Regions from separate parts of the Streptomyces sp. cmx-18-6 genome, predicted to be linked through region 1. Evidence: riboswitches for the same ligand, from Rfam matches in the RefSeq annotation. Region 1 holds a riboswitch; the other holds the start of a gene.
The links. Region 1 has a riboswitch for thiamine pyrophosphate ahead of thiO (glycine oxidase ThiO). Riboswitches for the same ligand answer to the same signal wherever they lie in the genome.
Positions count from the first base shown of each region.

Region 2: another riboswitch for thiamine pyrophosphate. It lies ahead of ACLJPL_RS11170 (thiamine ABC transporter substrate binding subunit); the one in region 1 lies ahead of thiO (glycine oxidase ThiO).

Region 1 is NZ_JAEBEP010000001.1:99,674-106,922, forward strand. Features, by position in the region: gene ACLJPL_RS00430 (hypothetical protein) at 1-282, opposite strand, end outside; gene metF (methylenetetrahydrofolate reductase [NAD(P)H]) at 332-1,249, opposite strand; gene thiE (thiamine phosphate synthase) at 1,371-2,021, opposite strand; gene ACLJPL_RS00445 (Rv2175c family DNA-binding protein) at 2,101-2,466, opposite strand; gene ACLJPL_RS00450 (NAD(P)/FAD-dependent oxidoreductase) at 2,560-3,804, opposite strand; TPP riboswitch at 3,958-4,070, shown strand; gene thiO (glycine oxidase ThiO) at 4,068-5,255, shown strand; gene thiS (sulfur carrier protein ThiS) at 5,252-5,464, shown strand; gene ACLJPL_RS00465 (thiazole synthase) at 5,467-6,261, shown strand; gene pknB (Stk1 family PASTA domain-containing Ser/Thr kinase) at 6,397-7,249, shown strand, end outside.
Region 2 is NZ_JAEBEP010000004.1:107,879-115,127, reverse strand. Features, by position in the region: gene pyrH (UMP kinase) at 1-163, shown strand, start outside; gene frr (ribosome recycling factor) at 280-837, shown strand; gene ACLJPL_RS11190 (phosphatidate cytidylyltransferase) at 837-1,922, shown strand; gene ACLJPL_RS11185 (hypothetical protein) at 2,219-2,536, opposite strand; gene ACLJPL_RS11180 (hypothetical protein) at 2,993-3,229, shown strand; gene rlmN (23S rRNA (adenine(2503)-C(2))-methyltransferase RlmN) at 3,588-4,694, shown strand; TPP riboswitch at 4,778-4,894, shown strand; gene ACLJPL_RS11170 (thiamine ABC transporter substrate binding subunit) at 4,977-6,077, shown strand; gene ACLJPL_RS11165 (ABC transporter permease) at 6,203-7,249, shown strand, end outside.

The DNA of each region.
Region 1 (7,249 bases):
GCCACGGCGACGGCGGCTCTCCCCCGGGCTGCCGCCGATGGCCCAGCCGGTGGAGAAGCCGCGCCGGAAGGAGAGCGTCACATAGGTCTGGCCGGTGGCGAAGGCGAGCGTCCCGACGACGATGACCGGGACGGAGGCGAGCAGGACCCCGATGACGACGCCGAGGAAGCCGCCGAAGGCCAGGAGCCGCCAGCGCAGCCGCGCCTTGTACTGCAGCAGCACCTCGCCCAGCAGCCACAGCGCCACCAAGCCGAATGCGATGTAGAGGACCGTCCAGCCCACGCCCGCCCCCTCCCTGCGGCCGTAGCCGCTCGGGGGCGGGTACGGCCGGTCACGACTGCTTGTGCAGTCCGAGATTCTCGTAGATTTCGAGCGTTGCCGTCGAGTTGTTGAGCGTGATGAAGTGCAGTCCGGGCACACCCTCGGACAGCAGCGTCGCGCAGAACTCCGTTGCGAACTCGATGCCAATGGAGCGTACAGCGGCCGCATCGTCCTTGGCCGCGAGGATGCGCTCTTTCAGCGCCTCGGGCACGGTCGCGTTGCTGAGCTGTGAGAACTTTTCCAATTGCTTCACACTCGTGAGCGGCATGACCTCGGGGATCACGGGCGTTTCGCAACCGGCGGCGACCACCTGGTCACGCATCCGGAGGTAGTCCTCGGGGCGGAAGAACATCTGGGTGATGGCGTAGTCGGCCCCGGCACGGCACTTGTCCACGAAGTGGCCGATGTCCGTCTCCCGGTCCGAGGAGCGCGGATGCATTTCGGGGAAGGCCGCGACGCCCACGCAGAAGTCGCCGGACTCCTTGATGAGCCGGACGAGGTCGGCCGCGTACTTCACGCCCTGCGGGTGCTCGACCCACTCGCCCATCGGGTCGCCCGGCGGGTCGCCCCGGACGGCGAGGATGTTCCTGATGCCGGCGTCGGCGTACTGCCCGACCATGTTGCGCAGCTCGGCGATCGAGTGGTTGACCGCGGTGAGGTGGGCGACCGGCGTGAGCGTGGAGTCGGCGGCGATCTGCTGGGTCGCCTTCACCGTCCCGGCCCGGGTGGAGCCTCCGGCCCCGTACGTCACCGACACGAAGCTCGGCCGCACCGCCTCGACGCGGCGCAGCGCGTTCCAGAGGTTGCGCTCGCCCTTCTCGGTCTTCGGCGCCCAGAACTCGAAGGAATACGAGGTCTTGCCGGTCGCGAGCAGGTCACGCACGGTGAGTGCGTGGTCCGTCCTGGTGGAAGGTGTCCCAAGGGCCATAGGGGGAGGTTAACCAGGGGGTGGACACTCCCCCAACCAGAGCGGGCGATTTTGTCTTGTTTTACGGGTTTGTCGTCCACCCCTTGGACAGTGGGCGCGGAGCGCGCCGCGCAACGGCTGCTCAGAGTGCGTGCGCCCGGACCCGCTTCGCCAGGTCGGCGGTGGCGGCCGCAGGGTCGTCGGCCCCGGTGATCGCCCGGACGACGACTATGCGGCGGGCCCCGGCCTCCAGCACCTCGTCCACGTTCCCCGCGTCGATCCCGCCGATGGCGAACCAGGGGCGCGGCTGCTCCAGGGAGGCGGCGTACCGCACGAGGCCGAGGCCCGGGGCGTGGCGGCCGGGCTTGGTGGGGGTGGGCCAGCAGGGGCCGGTGCAGAAGTAGTCCACGCCGTCCTGGGCGACGGCGGCGTCGACCTCGGACTCGGCGTGGGTGGAGCGGCCGATCACCCGGTCGGGGCCGATGATCGCGCGGGCGGCGGGCACCGGCAGGTCGCCCTGGCCCAGGTGCAGGACGTCGGCGGCGATGGCGTGGGCGACGTCGGCGCGGTCGTTGACCGCCAGGAGCTTGCCGTGCCGGCGGCAGGCGTCGGCGAAGACCGCGAGGTGCTCCAGCTCCTCGGCGGCCTCCATGCCCTTGTCCCGCAGCTGGACGATGTCGACGCCGGCGGCGAGCACGGCGTCCAGGAACGCGGGGAGGTCGCCCTGCTTCTTGCGGGCGTCCGTGCACAGGTAGAGCCGGGCGTCGGACAGCTGCTCGCGAGGCGTGGACATGGTGGAGCTCCCCCGTGGTCGTGGCGGGGCACGGGCCGCGCTGCACGCGGGGCCCGTACGCCGCTTCCGGTCGTGTCGGTCAGACGGCGAGCGCCTGGGCGCGGCGCTTCACCTCCGTACCGCGATTCTCGCTCAGCGCCTGCGCGGGGGTGCCGGGCAGGGTCGGGTCGGGAGTGAAGAGCCACTCCAGCATCTCTTCGTCGGAATAGCCGTCGTCCCTCAGGAGGGTCAGGGTCCCGGAGAGGCCCTTGACCACCTTGTCGCCGTCGATGAAGGCGGCGGGCACCTGAAGCGTCCGGTTCTCACCACGGCGTACGGCGATGAGCTGGCCTTCCTTGACCAACTGCCGTACACGCGTCACCTCGACATCGAGCTTTTCCGCGATGTCGGGGAGGTGGAGCCAGGCGGGGACGAGAGCATCGGTCTTTGCGTCAATCTCGGTCACAGGGACAAGCGTGCCATCCGGGACTGACAGCCGGTAGCCGGGCCGACCGTACGGGGGTCGCCCGGGCCGCTCCTCGCGCGGTCGGCCCGGCGGTCACAGGGCGGCGGACTTCAGGGGTACGGCGGGGTCGGCGACCCGGTCGGGGTCCAGGACGGCCCCGGATTCGATGAGTCTGCGGCCCTGGGCGAGGTCGCGCGGGCGGCCCACCGCCAGCACGGCGACCAGGGCCCCGTCGCGCAGCCAGCACACCGACCAGGCGGCCTCCGCGCCGTCGCCGCGCCACAGGAGGGTGTCGGCGTGGGCGTGGTGGCCGGCGTACTGGACGAAGCGGCCGAACTGCTCGGACCAGAAGTAGGGGACGGGGTCGTGGACGGGGAGCGGTCCGTCCGCCCCGGCGGCGAGGATCGCGGCGGCCACGGTTCGCGGGCCCTGGAGGGCGTTGTCCCAGTGGTGGATCAGCAGGCGTTCGCCGTAGCGGGCGGAGGGGAAGGAGGCGCAGTCCCCGACCGCGTACACATCGGGCAGCGAGGTGCGCAGGGCGCTGTCGGCGGTGACCGAGCCGTCCGGGCCGCGTTCGACGCCGGAGCCGGCGAGCCAGGCGGTGGCGGGGCGCGCGCCGATGCCGACGACGACGGCCCCGGCGGGCAGCGTGCGGCCGTCCGTGAGGACCACCGCGCCCTCCTCGACGCGCTCGACCCGGGCGTCGGTGAGGAGTTCCGCGCCGCTCTGCGCGTACCAGTCGGCCATCGGCGCGGCGACCTCGGCGGGCAGGGTCCCGGCCAGCGGGCGGGCGGCGGCCTCGACGACGGTGACCGCGCACCCCGCGGCGCGGGCGGCGGTGGCGAACTCCGCGCCGATCCAGCCCGCGCCGACGACGACCACGTCGTGCCGCCGTCGCAGGACGGGGCGCAGCCGGGCGGCGTCGTCCAGGGTGCGCAGCAGATGGACGCCCTGGACGCCTTCCGTGCCGGGCAGGGTGATGGGCTCCGCGCCGGTCGCCAGGACCAGGACGTCGTACGGGACGGTCCCCTCGGCCGTGTCCAGCAGGTGGTGGGCGGCGCGCAGGGCGGTGACGTCCAGGCCGAGGCGCAGCGTGATGTCCAGCGCCTCGAAGTCGACGTCGAAGGCGGAGCCCTCGGCCGCGCCCAGCAGCACCGCCTTGGACAGCGGCGGCCGGTCGTAGGGCTGGTGGGGTTCGGCGCCGATCAGGGTCACGGGGCCGGTGAAGCCGGCTTCCCGCAGGGCGACGGCGGTCTGCACGCCCGCCATGCCCGCTCCGACGATGACGGCGTTCCGGGTCCGCCGCCCGGCCGCGTGGTGTTCCGTCTGCTCGCTCACCCGCCCACCCTAATCATCTGACGCACCGTCAGGAAAGGAGCTCCCCGGGACGGGAGGCAAGCTCCTCCACCACGCTCGTCCCGCCGCCCTCCTGGGACTCCCACTGGGCGCTCCCCGCTGGGCGGAAGGCGGGTGGGTTTAGGCTGGCCACGGTAGAACACTCGCGGGAGCCCGGACGGACCGGGCTGAGAGGGAGGCTGGGCGGCCTCCGACCGTACGAACCTGATCCGGGTCATGCCGGCGAAGGGAGGGGCTGGACACCCATGCGCGTCTCGGGGAGAACCTCAGGGTCCGACGTCCTGGTCATCGGGGGCGGCGTCATCGGCCTGGTCACCGCGTGGCGGGCGGCCCAGCGCGGGCTGGCCGTCACCGTGGCCGATCCCGATCCGGGCGGCGGCGCGGCGCAGGTCGCGGCGGGCATGCTGGCCGCCGTCACCGAACTGCACTACGGCGAGGAGATGCTGCTCGGCCTCAACCTCGCCTCCGCCGCCCGCTATCCGGAGTTCGTCGCGGAGCTGGAGGCGGCGAGCGGCCTGGACACCGGCTTCCGCACCTGCGGCACGCTGGCCGTCGCGCTGGACTCCGACGACCGGGCGCATCTGCGCGAGCTGCACGCCCTCCAGGAGCGTTCGGGCCTGGAGTCGGTCTGGCTGAACGGCCGCGAGTGCCGCCGGCTTGAGCCGATGCTCGCCCCGGGCGTCCGGGGCGGGCTGCGGGTCGACGGCGACCACCAGGTGGACCCGCGCCGGCTGGCCGCCGCGCTGCTGGCCGCCGGCGAACGGGCCGGGGTGACGTTCCGGCGGGCTCCCGTGGAGCGGCTCACCGTGACCGGGGGCCGGGCGGCCGGGGCGGTGCTCGGCGACGGTACGGAGTCGGCGGCCGATCAGGTCGTGCTGGCGGCGGGCAGCCTCAGCGGGCGGCTCGCGGGGCTCCCGGAGGAGGTCGTGCCGCCGGTCCGCCCGGTCAAGGGCCAGGTCCTGCGGCTCACCGTGCCACCGGCGTACGCCCCCTTCCTCAGCCGTACCGTGCGCGCGGTGGTCCGGGGCGGCCACGTCTATCTCGTACCGCGCGAGAACGGCGAGCTGGTCGTCGGCGCGACCAGCGAGGAGATGGGCTGGGACACCACCGTCACCGCCGGCGGGGTGTACGAGCTGCTGCGCGACGCCCACGAACTGGTGCCCGGCATCACCGAGCTGCCGCTCACCGAGACCCGCGCCGGTCTGCGCCCCGCGTCCCCCGACAACGCCCCGCTGCTGGGCCCGACCGCCCTGCCCGGCCTCCTCCTCGCCACCGGCCACCACCGCAACGGCGTCCTGCTGACGCCCGTCACCGGCGACGCGATGGCCCAGGCGCTGACCACCGGCGAGCTGCCCGAGGTGGCCCGCCCCTTCGCCCCGGGCCGGTTCGCGTCCGCCGACGCCACCCCCGTACTCCAGGAGCAGCCCGTATGAACCCGCCCGTATCCGTCCTGGTCAACGGTGAGCCGCGCACCCTCGACGCGGGGACCGCGCTGGACCGGCTCGTCGCCGCCCTGACCACCGCGCCCTCCGGGGTCGCCGCCGCCGTCAACGAGTGCGTCGTGCCGCGCGGCCAGTGGGCCGCCACCACGCTCGGCGAGGGCGACCGCGTCGAGGTCCTGACCGCCGTGCAGGGAGGCTGACCATGTCCGACGACGTCTTCACGCTGGGCCCCGCCACGTTCGGCTCCCGGCTGATCATGGGCACGGGCGGCGCGCCGAGCCTGGAGGTGCTGGAGCGGTCGCTGATCGCCTCGGGCACCGAGCTGACCACGGTCGCCATGCGCAGGCTCGACCCGACCGTGCGGGGCTCGGTCCTCTCGGTGCTGGAGCGGCTGTCCATCCAGGTCCTGCCCAACACGGCGGGCTGCTTCACGGCGGGCGAGGCGGTGCTCACCGCACGGCTGGCCCGGGAGGCGCTCGGCACCGACTGGGTCAAGCTGGAGGTGATCGCCGACGAGCGGACCCTGCTGCCCGACCCGATCGAGCTGCTCGACGCGGCCGAGGTCCTGGTCGACGACGGGTTCGTGGTGCTGCCGTACACCAACGACGACCCGGTCCTCGCCCGGAAGCTGGAGGACGTGGGGTGCGCGGCGATCATGCCGCTCGGCTCCCCCATCGGCTCCGGGCTCGGCATCCGCAACCCGCACAACTTCGAGCTGATCGTGGAGCGGGCCGGGGTGCCGGTGATCCTGGACGCCGGGGCCGGGACCGCCTCGGACGCGGCGCAGGCGATGGAGCTGGGGTGCGCGGCTGTGATGCTCGCCTCAGCGGTGACCCGGGCGCAGGAGCCGGAGCTGATGGCCGCGGCGATGCGGCACGCGGTGGACGGCGGACGCCTGGCGTACCGGGCGGGCCGGATTCCGCGCCGCCGCTTCGCCGAGGCGTCCTCCCCGGTGGAGGGGCGGGCGGCCCTCGATCCGGAGCGGCCGGCGTTCTGAGCCGCCACGGGTCGTCCGCCCGGGCCCCTCACCGCTCCCACCTGGGACGTGTCCCTGTCACGGATCGGTAAGAGAACGGCTCCGGGATCGCCCCGGGCCGTCCGGGGTGTCGGTGGCGGCTCGTAGACTCTCGGGGTGGACACGACCCTCCAGGACCCTCTTGTCGGGCAGCTGCTCGACGGCCGGTATCGCATCGAGGCGCGCATCGCCGTGGGCGGGATGGCCACGGTCTACCGGGCCGTGGACACCCGTCTGGACCGGGTGCTCGCCCTCAAGGTGATGCACCCGGCGCTCGCCGTCGACGTCGCCTTCGTGGAGCGTTTCATCCGCGAGGCCAAGTCGGTGGCCCGGCTCGCTCACCCCAACGTCGTCGCGGTCTTCGACCAGGGCGCCGAGGGCGCGTACGTCTACCTCGCGATGGAGTACGTCGCGGGCTGCACCCTGCGCGACGTGCTGCGCGAGCGCGGCGCCCTCCAGCCCCGGGCGGCCCTGGACATCCTGGAGCCGGTCCTCGCCGCGCTCGGCGCGGCCCACCGGGCGGGGTTCGTGCACCGCGACATGAAGCCGGAGAACGTCCTGATAGGGGACGACGGCCGGGTCAAGGTCGCCGACTTCGGCCTGGTCAGGGCGGTCGGCACGGCCACCGACACCACCGGTTCGCTGCTGGGCACGGTCTCGTATCTGGCTCCCGAGCAGATCGAGCACGGCACGGCCGACACCCGCAGTGACGTGTACGCCTGCGGGGTCGTGCTGTACGAGATGCTGACCGGCGCGAAGCCGCACACCGGCGAGAACGCCGCCCAGGTCATCTACCGGCACCTCAACACCGACGTCCCGGCCCCCTCCGCCCTCGTGCCGGGGCTCCCGGTCGCGCTGGACAGCCTGGTGGCGAGCGCGACCGCCCGCAACCCCGAGGTGCGCCCGCACGACGCGGTGCTGCTGCTGGCCGAGGCCCGTGAGGCCCGTGCCGGGCTGAGCGAGGCCGAGC
Region 2 (7,249 bases), on a different contig from region 1:
CACGCGCGACCTGAAGGTCGCCGACGCCACCGCCATCACGCTCTGCCGCGACAACAAGCTCCCGATCCTCGTCTTCGAGCTGACCGTCGAGGGCAATATCGCCCGTGCCGTCAAGGGTGAGAAGATCGGCACGCTCGTCAGCGACGAGAGCACCCGGGCCTGACGGCCCCCCAGGATGGACAACGGCCTGCCGGTCGGACACCGTGCAGGTGAGGACGCGACGCAGGACCCGCAGGGCCCGTCGACGACGGGCCCGCTCAAGACACGCAGGAGCACGTGGTGATCGAAGAAATCCTCCTCGAGGCCGAGGAGAAGATGGAGAAGGCCGTCGTCGTCGCGAAAGAAGACTTCGCCGCGATCCGTACCGGCCGTGCGCACCCGGCGATGTTCAACAAGATCGTCGCCGACTACTACGGCGCGCTGACCCCGATCAACCAGCTGGCGTCGTTCTCGGTTCCCGAGCCGCGGATGGCCGTCGTGACGCCGTTCGACAAGACCGCGCTGCGCAACATCGAGCAGGCGATCCGTGACTCCGACCTCGGTGTCAACCCGAGCAACGACGGCAACATCATCCGGGTGACGTTCCCCGAGCTCACCCAGGACCGCCGCAAGGAGTACATCAAGGTCGCCAAGACCAAGGCCGAGGACTCCAAGATCTCGATCCGCTCCATCCGCCGCAAGGCCAAGGAAGCCCTCGACAAGCTCGTCAAGGACAAGGAGTCCGGCGAGGACGAGGTGCGCCGCGCCGAGAAGGAGCTCGACGACACCACCGCGAAGTACGTCGCGCAGGTGGACGAGCTGCTCAAGCACAAGGAAGCCGAGCTGCTCGAAGTCTGATGAACGACTCTTCCTGGGGCGCACCGCAGGGAGCCGGTTACCGGGGAGCCCCCGAGATGGGGGCTGCTCCGGCGGGTCCCGCCTACGATGTGCATGAAGCCCAGCAGACTCGGCCCATGCCCAACGTGCCGGACTTTCCCGACGCAGGTAGAGACGCAGAGAACCGCGACGACCGGGGCAGGGACGCCGCGCACGTCAGCGACCCCCTGTTCCGTGACGAGAAGCCGCAGGAGCCCATGTCCACCCCGCTGCCGCCCCCGCCGCAGAAGAAGCGCGCGGGACGCGATCTGCGCGCCGCCATAGGGGTCGGCGTCGGGCTCGGCGCCGTCATCGTCGCCTCGCTGTTCGTCGTGAAGGCCGTCTTCGTCGGGGTGATCGCCCTCGCCGTCGTCGTCGGCCTCTGGGAGCTCACCTCCCGGCTCCAGGAGCAGAAGGGCATCAAGGCCCCCCTGATTCCGCTGGCAGTCGGCGGGGCCGCGATGGTCGTCGCCGGCTACGCGCGCGGCGCGGAGGGGGCCTGGGTCGCCATGGCCTTGACCGCTCTGGCGGTGCTGGTCTGGCGGATGAGCGAGCCGCCGGAGGGATACCTCAAGGACGTCACGGCCGGGGTCTTCGCCGCGTTCTACGTACCGTTCCTGGCCACCTTCGTCGCCCTGATGCTGACGGCGGACGACGGGTCCTGGCGGGTGCTGACCTTCCTCGTCCTCACGGTCGTCAGCGACACCGGCGCGTACGCGGTCGGCTGGCGCTTCGGCACCCACAAGCTCGCCCCCCGCATCAGCCCCGGCAAGACCCGCGAGGGCCTGCTCGGGGCCGTGGCCTTCGCGATGGCCGCGGGCGCGCTGTGCATGGAGTTCCTGATCGACGGCGGCGCCTGGTGGCAGGGGCTGCTGCTCGGCCTCGCGGTCGCCGTCAGCGCCACCCTCGGCGACCTGGGCGAGTCCATGATCAAGCGGGACCTCGGGATCAAGGACATGGGCACCCTGCTCCCCGGTCACGGCGGCATCATGGACCGGCTCGACTCGCTGCTGCCGACCGCGCCGGTGGTCTGGCTGCTGCTGGTGCTGTTCGTCGGCTCGGGCTGAGCGCCCGCGCAGGTCCGCGCAGCACGGTTCACCTGCACGTTCTACGAGTGAGGGTCCGTCGTCCACGGGGCGACGGGCCCTCACTCGTATGCTGCGACCGCTGAACGAACCATGCCGGGGTCCGGAGAGCCGCGGTACGCCGCGGGCCTGAGGTTCCTGATCAGTGCGTAGGGCGGGAACGGGGCCCGCTCGAGCCCTGCGACCTGCCCCTGGGCCGTCCCGTCGAACGGCGCACATGACTGAGAGCCCTCCCGCGTGACGCGGAGGGCTCTCAGATGGTTGGTGGCGAAATTCGGTCAACCCCGGAGACGGATCGTCAGCCAGAGGCCACCCATCGGCAGCAGTGCCGCGAGGACGAGCACGATGGTCAGCGCAGGCCACGGCACCTCAACGGCTGCCACTTCGAGCGCTTTGGCCATCACGTACGGACCGACCGCTGTTCCACCCACGCCGACGACGAACTCTCCCATCGTCATCATCCGGTCAGCCTCTGTGCCGGGCACCGAGGCTGTGATGGACGGGCCGTTCGACGTAGTCGTGATCGTGATGAAGGCGGCTTCGGTGAGATCTCCACTCTCCCCGAGAGGCGCGGTATTCGAGTCGGGCAGGTGCATTTTTTCCTCCACGCACCGGACCCCTAGGGCCTTCCTAGGTGGGTACCGGCTGCATCCATCGCCACATGCCGCCTCCTCTCTCAGTGCTTACGAAGGGGTGTCGAGTCGATCAAGTGCATGCCGCGACCGCCGTGAGAACTCGACTTCCGTCAGCGGCCGCCACTTCTTGTCACCTCATGGCGCTCACCGCCCTTTCTCTCGCTGCCGTGCGTGCACCCCCGCAGGGGCGCATTTCAGGGACCCCTTGCCGTCGGGCATGTGGCCCGCGACAAGGTGCATCCAAAGCTAGCAGAGGGCGCGTCAGTCCGGTGTAAAGATGCAGAGAAATGCACCGGAAAGGTGGATCGTGTGCGCGACTACTGGCATAGTTGAGGTAGCTGCCCGTCTCTCAGGTGCAGCTCAGGTGCACTTTCGGGCGGCGAGTTAAGATCAAGTAACCAAGCCGGGAGGTAGGTCATGGCACGCGCCAGTCGAGGTGCAGACGTTCCGACGAGTGAGAGGTATTCGGTCACGCTGGTTCCGCCGGCCGTCGACGCGGTGAACAAACTGACCGCGGCGACCGGCCTCAGCAAGACCGACGTGATCAACCGCGCGGTTCAGGTGTACGCGTTCATCGAGGAGCGCCTCCACGGTGGCAGCGACCTGCTGCTACGCAACCAGGACGGTGAGACTGAGCATGTGCACATCGTCTAGCTGCTTAGCGCGGCTGAATGGAGGGGCGGCACTTTCCGAGTGCCGCCCCTCCGTCTGTCCGGCGCCGACGGCCCGGGCTCCAGGCGCCGAAGACCCCGTCGTCGGCGCCGTGGGTCCCGCACGAAGGCGCCAGGCGTGCGTACACTCCCGAGTGCGTGCGGGGTCGGTGCGTTCCAGGAACGGACCGGCCCCCTGGAGGTCTCTTCAGCGTTCGGGGAGTACGCGCGGGGGCGGGGCCGATGGAGGGCCACCGGTCACGGCCGGCGCATACCGGTGATGCCCGGGCGCATTCGACTGTCATGGGCGGGTCCGGCGACGGCCCGGCGCACCCCGGCGTGTCTGCGACACTGGATGAACCATGCCTAAGCCCGGAGAACTCACTTTCGTCGCGCCCCGCGGAGCCAAGAAGCCCCCGCGGCACCTCGCCGACCTCACGCCCGCCGAGCGCAAGGAAGCGGTCGCCGCGACCGGCGAGAAGCCGTTCCGCGCCCAGCAGCTCTCGCAGCACTACTTCGCGCGGTACGCGCACGACCCGGCGCAGTGGACCAACATTCCCGCCGGATCCCGGGAGAAGCTCGCCGAGGCGCTGTTCCCCGACCTGATGTCCGTGGTGCGGCACATCAGCTGCGACGACGACACCACCCGTAAGACGCTGTGGAAGCTGCACGACGGGACGCTGGTGGAGTCCGTCCTGATGCGCTACCCCGAGCGCGTCACGATGTGCATCTCCTCCCAGGCCGGCTGCGGGATGAACTGCCCCTTCTGCGCCACCGGGCAGGCCGGGCTCGACCGGAACCTGTCGACCGCCGAGATCGTGCACCAGATCGTCGACGGCATGCGCGCCCTGCGCGACGGCGACGTGCCCGGCGGTCCCGCCCGGCTGTCCAACATCGTCTTCATGGGCATGGGCGAGCCGCTCGCCAACTACAACCGCGTCGTCGGAGCGATCCGCCGGCTCACCGACCCCGAGCCGGACGGCCTCGGCCTGTCCCAGCGCGGGATCACCGTCTCCACCGTGGGGCTCGTCCCGGCGATGCTGCGTTTCGCCGACGAGGGCTTCAAGTGCCGTCTCGCCGTCTCGCTGCACGCCCCGGACGACGAGCTGCGCGACACCCTCGTCCCCGTGAACACCCGGTGGAACGTACGGGAGGTGCTGGACGCCGCCTGGGAGTACGCGGAGAAGTCCGGCCGCCGGATCTCCATCGAGTACGCCCTCATCCGGGACATCAACGACCAGGCGTGGCGCGGGGACCTCCTCGGCCGGCTACTCAAGGGCAAGCGGGTGCACGTCAACCTGATCCCGCTGAACCCCACGCCCGGCTCCAAGTGGACCGCCTCGCGGCCCGAGGACGAGAAGGCGTTCGTCGAGGCCATCGCGGCCCATGGCGTGCCCGTCACCGTCCGGGACACCCGGGGCCAGGAGATCGACGGGGCCTGCGGGCAGCTGGCGGCCTCCGAGCGCTGACCACCGGTGGCCCGGGAGCGGCCGGTGACCCTCACACCGTCCGGCCGAAAACCGCCGGTGTAGCCTGGGCCGAAATCAACTTCATATTCCGACAGGGGAGCGCCACAGCGCTGAGAGTGCGGCACCAAGGACAGGTTGGCCGCAGACCCTCTGAACCTCGCCCGGGTCATTCCGGGTAGGAAGTTCGGACCTTACTCAAGCTGTTGCGCCCTGCCCGCTTCCGGTACGACCCGGCGGCGGGCGGGGCCGCGTCTCTTCCTGGTCACCTCCAGGAGGAATCACATGAACACCACCAAGAAGTACGCCGCGACCGCGCTCGCCGCGGCGCTCGGCGTCACCGTCCTCGCGGGCTGCGGCGACTCGGACGGCTCCCCGTCCGGATCCGGCGCGTCGAAGGGCGGCGGCTCCAAGACCGTCACCCTGGTCACCCACGACTCCTTCGACGTCTCGGAAGCTGTGCTGAAGCAGTTCACCGAGAAGAGCGGCTACACCGTCGAGCTCCTCAAGAGCGGCGACGCCGGGGCCGCGCTCAACCAGGAGATCCTGACGAAGGGCTCCCCGCGCGGCGACGTCTTCTTCGGCGTCGACAACACCCTGCTCTCCCGCGCCCTCGACAACGGCCTCTTCATTCCGTACGAGGCCAAGGGCCTCGACCGGCTCGCGGACGGCACCGAGCAGGACGGGGAACACCGCGTCACGCCCGTCGACACCGGCGACATCTGCGTCAACTACGACAAGAAGTACTTCGCCGACAAGAAGCTCGCGCCGCCGCAGACCTTCGAGGACCTGCTGAAGCCCGCGTACAAGAACCTCCTCGTCACCGAGAACGCGGCGAACTCCTCGCCCGGCCTCGGCTTCCTCCTCGGCACCGTCGCGGCCCAGGGCGAGGACGGTTACGAGGAGTACTGGAAGAAGCTGAAGGCCAACGGCGTCAAGGTCGTCGACGGCTGGGAGGAGGCGTACCACGAGGAGTTCTCGGGCTCGGCGGGCGGAAAGAAGACCGGCGCGGACCGGCCCCTGGTCGTCAGTTACGCCTCCAGCCCGCCCGTCGAGGTCCTCTACGCCGACCCGCGGCCCAAGGAGGCCCCGACCGGGGTCGCCACCGGCACCTGCTTCCGGCAGACCGAGTACGCCGGGCTGCTGACGGGGGCGAAGAACGAGGCGGGCGGCAAGGCGCTGCTGGACTTCCTGATCGGCAAGACGTTCCAGGAGGACGTCCCGCTGAAGATGTTCGTGAACCCGGTCGTGAAGGACGCGAAGCTGCCGGAGATCTTCACGGAGTTCGGCGAGACCGTCGACAAGCCGGCTACGGTGGCCCCGGACAAGATCGCCGCCAACCGTGAGCAGTGGGTCCAGTCGTGGCACTCGCTCGTCGTGAAGTAGGCGGCACGACCAAAGCCGCCGGGCCCGACTCCGAGCCCGGCGGCGGGCGGCGGTCCGGCGGCGGAGACGTGCGACGGTCCGCCGGCGGCGGCGGGCAGCGCGGAGCCGCGGTGCGGATCGGTCTGATGGCCGTGCCCGTCGCGTTCTTCGCCGTCTTCTTCGCCTACCCCGTGTCCGCGATCGTCGGCCGCGGGCTGAAGACGGACGGCGACTGGCAGTTCGGGCGCATCGGCACGGTGCTCGCCCGCCCCGACATCCTCGACGTCCTCTGGTTCACCACCTGGCAGGCCCTCGCCTCCACCGCGCTCACCCTCCTGATCGCCCTGCCCGGCGCGTACGTCTTCGCCCGCCTCGACTTCCCCGGGAAGCAGGTGCTGCGCGCGGTCGTCACCGTGCCGTTCGTCCTGCCCACCGTCGTCGTCGGCACCGCGTTCCTGGCGCTGCTCGGGCGCGGCGGGTTCCTGGACGAGCTGTGGGGCGTACGGCTCGACACCACCGTGTGGGCGATCCTGCTGGCCCACGTCTTCTTCAACTACGCGGTGGTCGTACGGACGGTGGGCGGTCTGTGGTCGCAACTGGACCCGCGCCAGGAGGAGGCCGCCCGGGTGCTCGGCGCGGGACGGTTGGCCGCCTGGCGACGTGTGACGCTGCCCGCGCTCGCCCCGGCGGTGGCCGCCGCCACGCTGATGGTCTTCCTCTTCACGTTCACCTCGTTCGGCGTCGTGCAGATCCTCGGCGGCCCCGCGTACTCCACCCTGGAGGTGGAGGTCTACCGGCAGACCGCCCAACTGCTCGACCTGCCGACCGCCGCCGTGCTGACCATGGTGCAGTTCGTGGCGGTCGGCGCGATCCTCGCCCTGCACGCCGTGACCGTACGCCGCCGGGAGCGGGCGCTGAAGCTCGTCGACCCGGCCCAGACCTCCCGCCGGCCGCACGGCCCCGGACAGTGGGCACTGCTCGGCGGGGTGCTGCTCACCGCGCTCGTGCTGATCCTGCTGCCGCTCGGGGTGCTGGTGGAGCGGTCGTTCGACGGGCCGGGCGGTTACGGCCTCGGCTACTACGAGGCCCTCCAGTCGGCGGGCTCCAGCGGCTCGACCTTCCTGGTCGCCCCGCTGGAGGCGGTCGGCAACTCGCTCCAGTACGCGTTCGTCGCCACCCTCATCGCGCTGGTC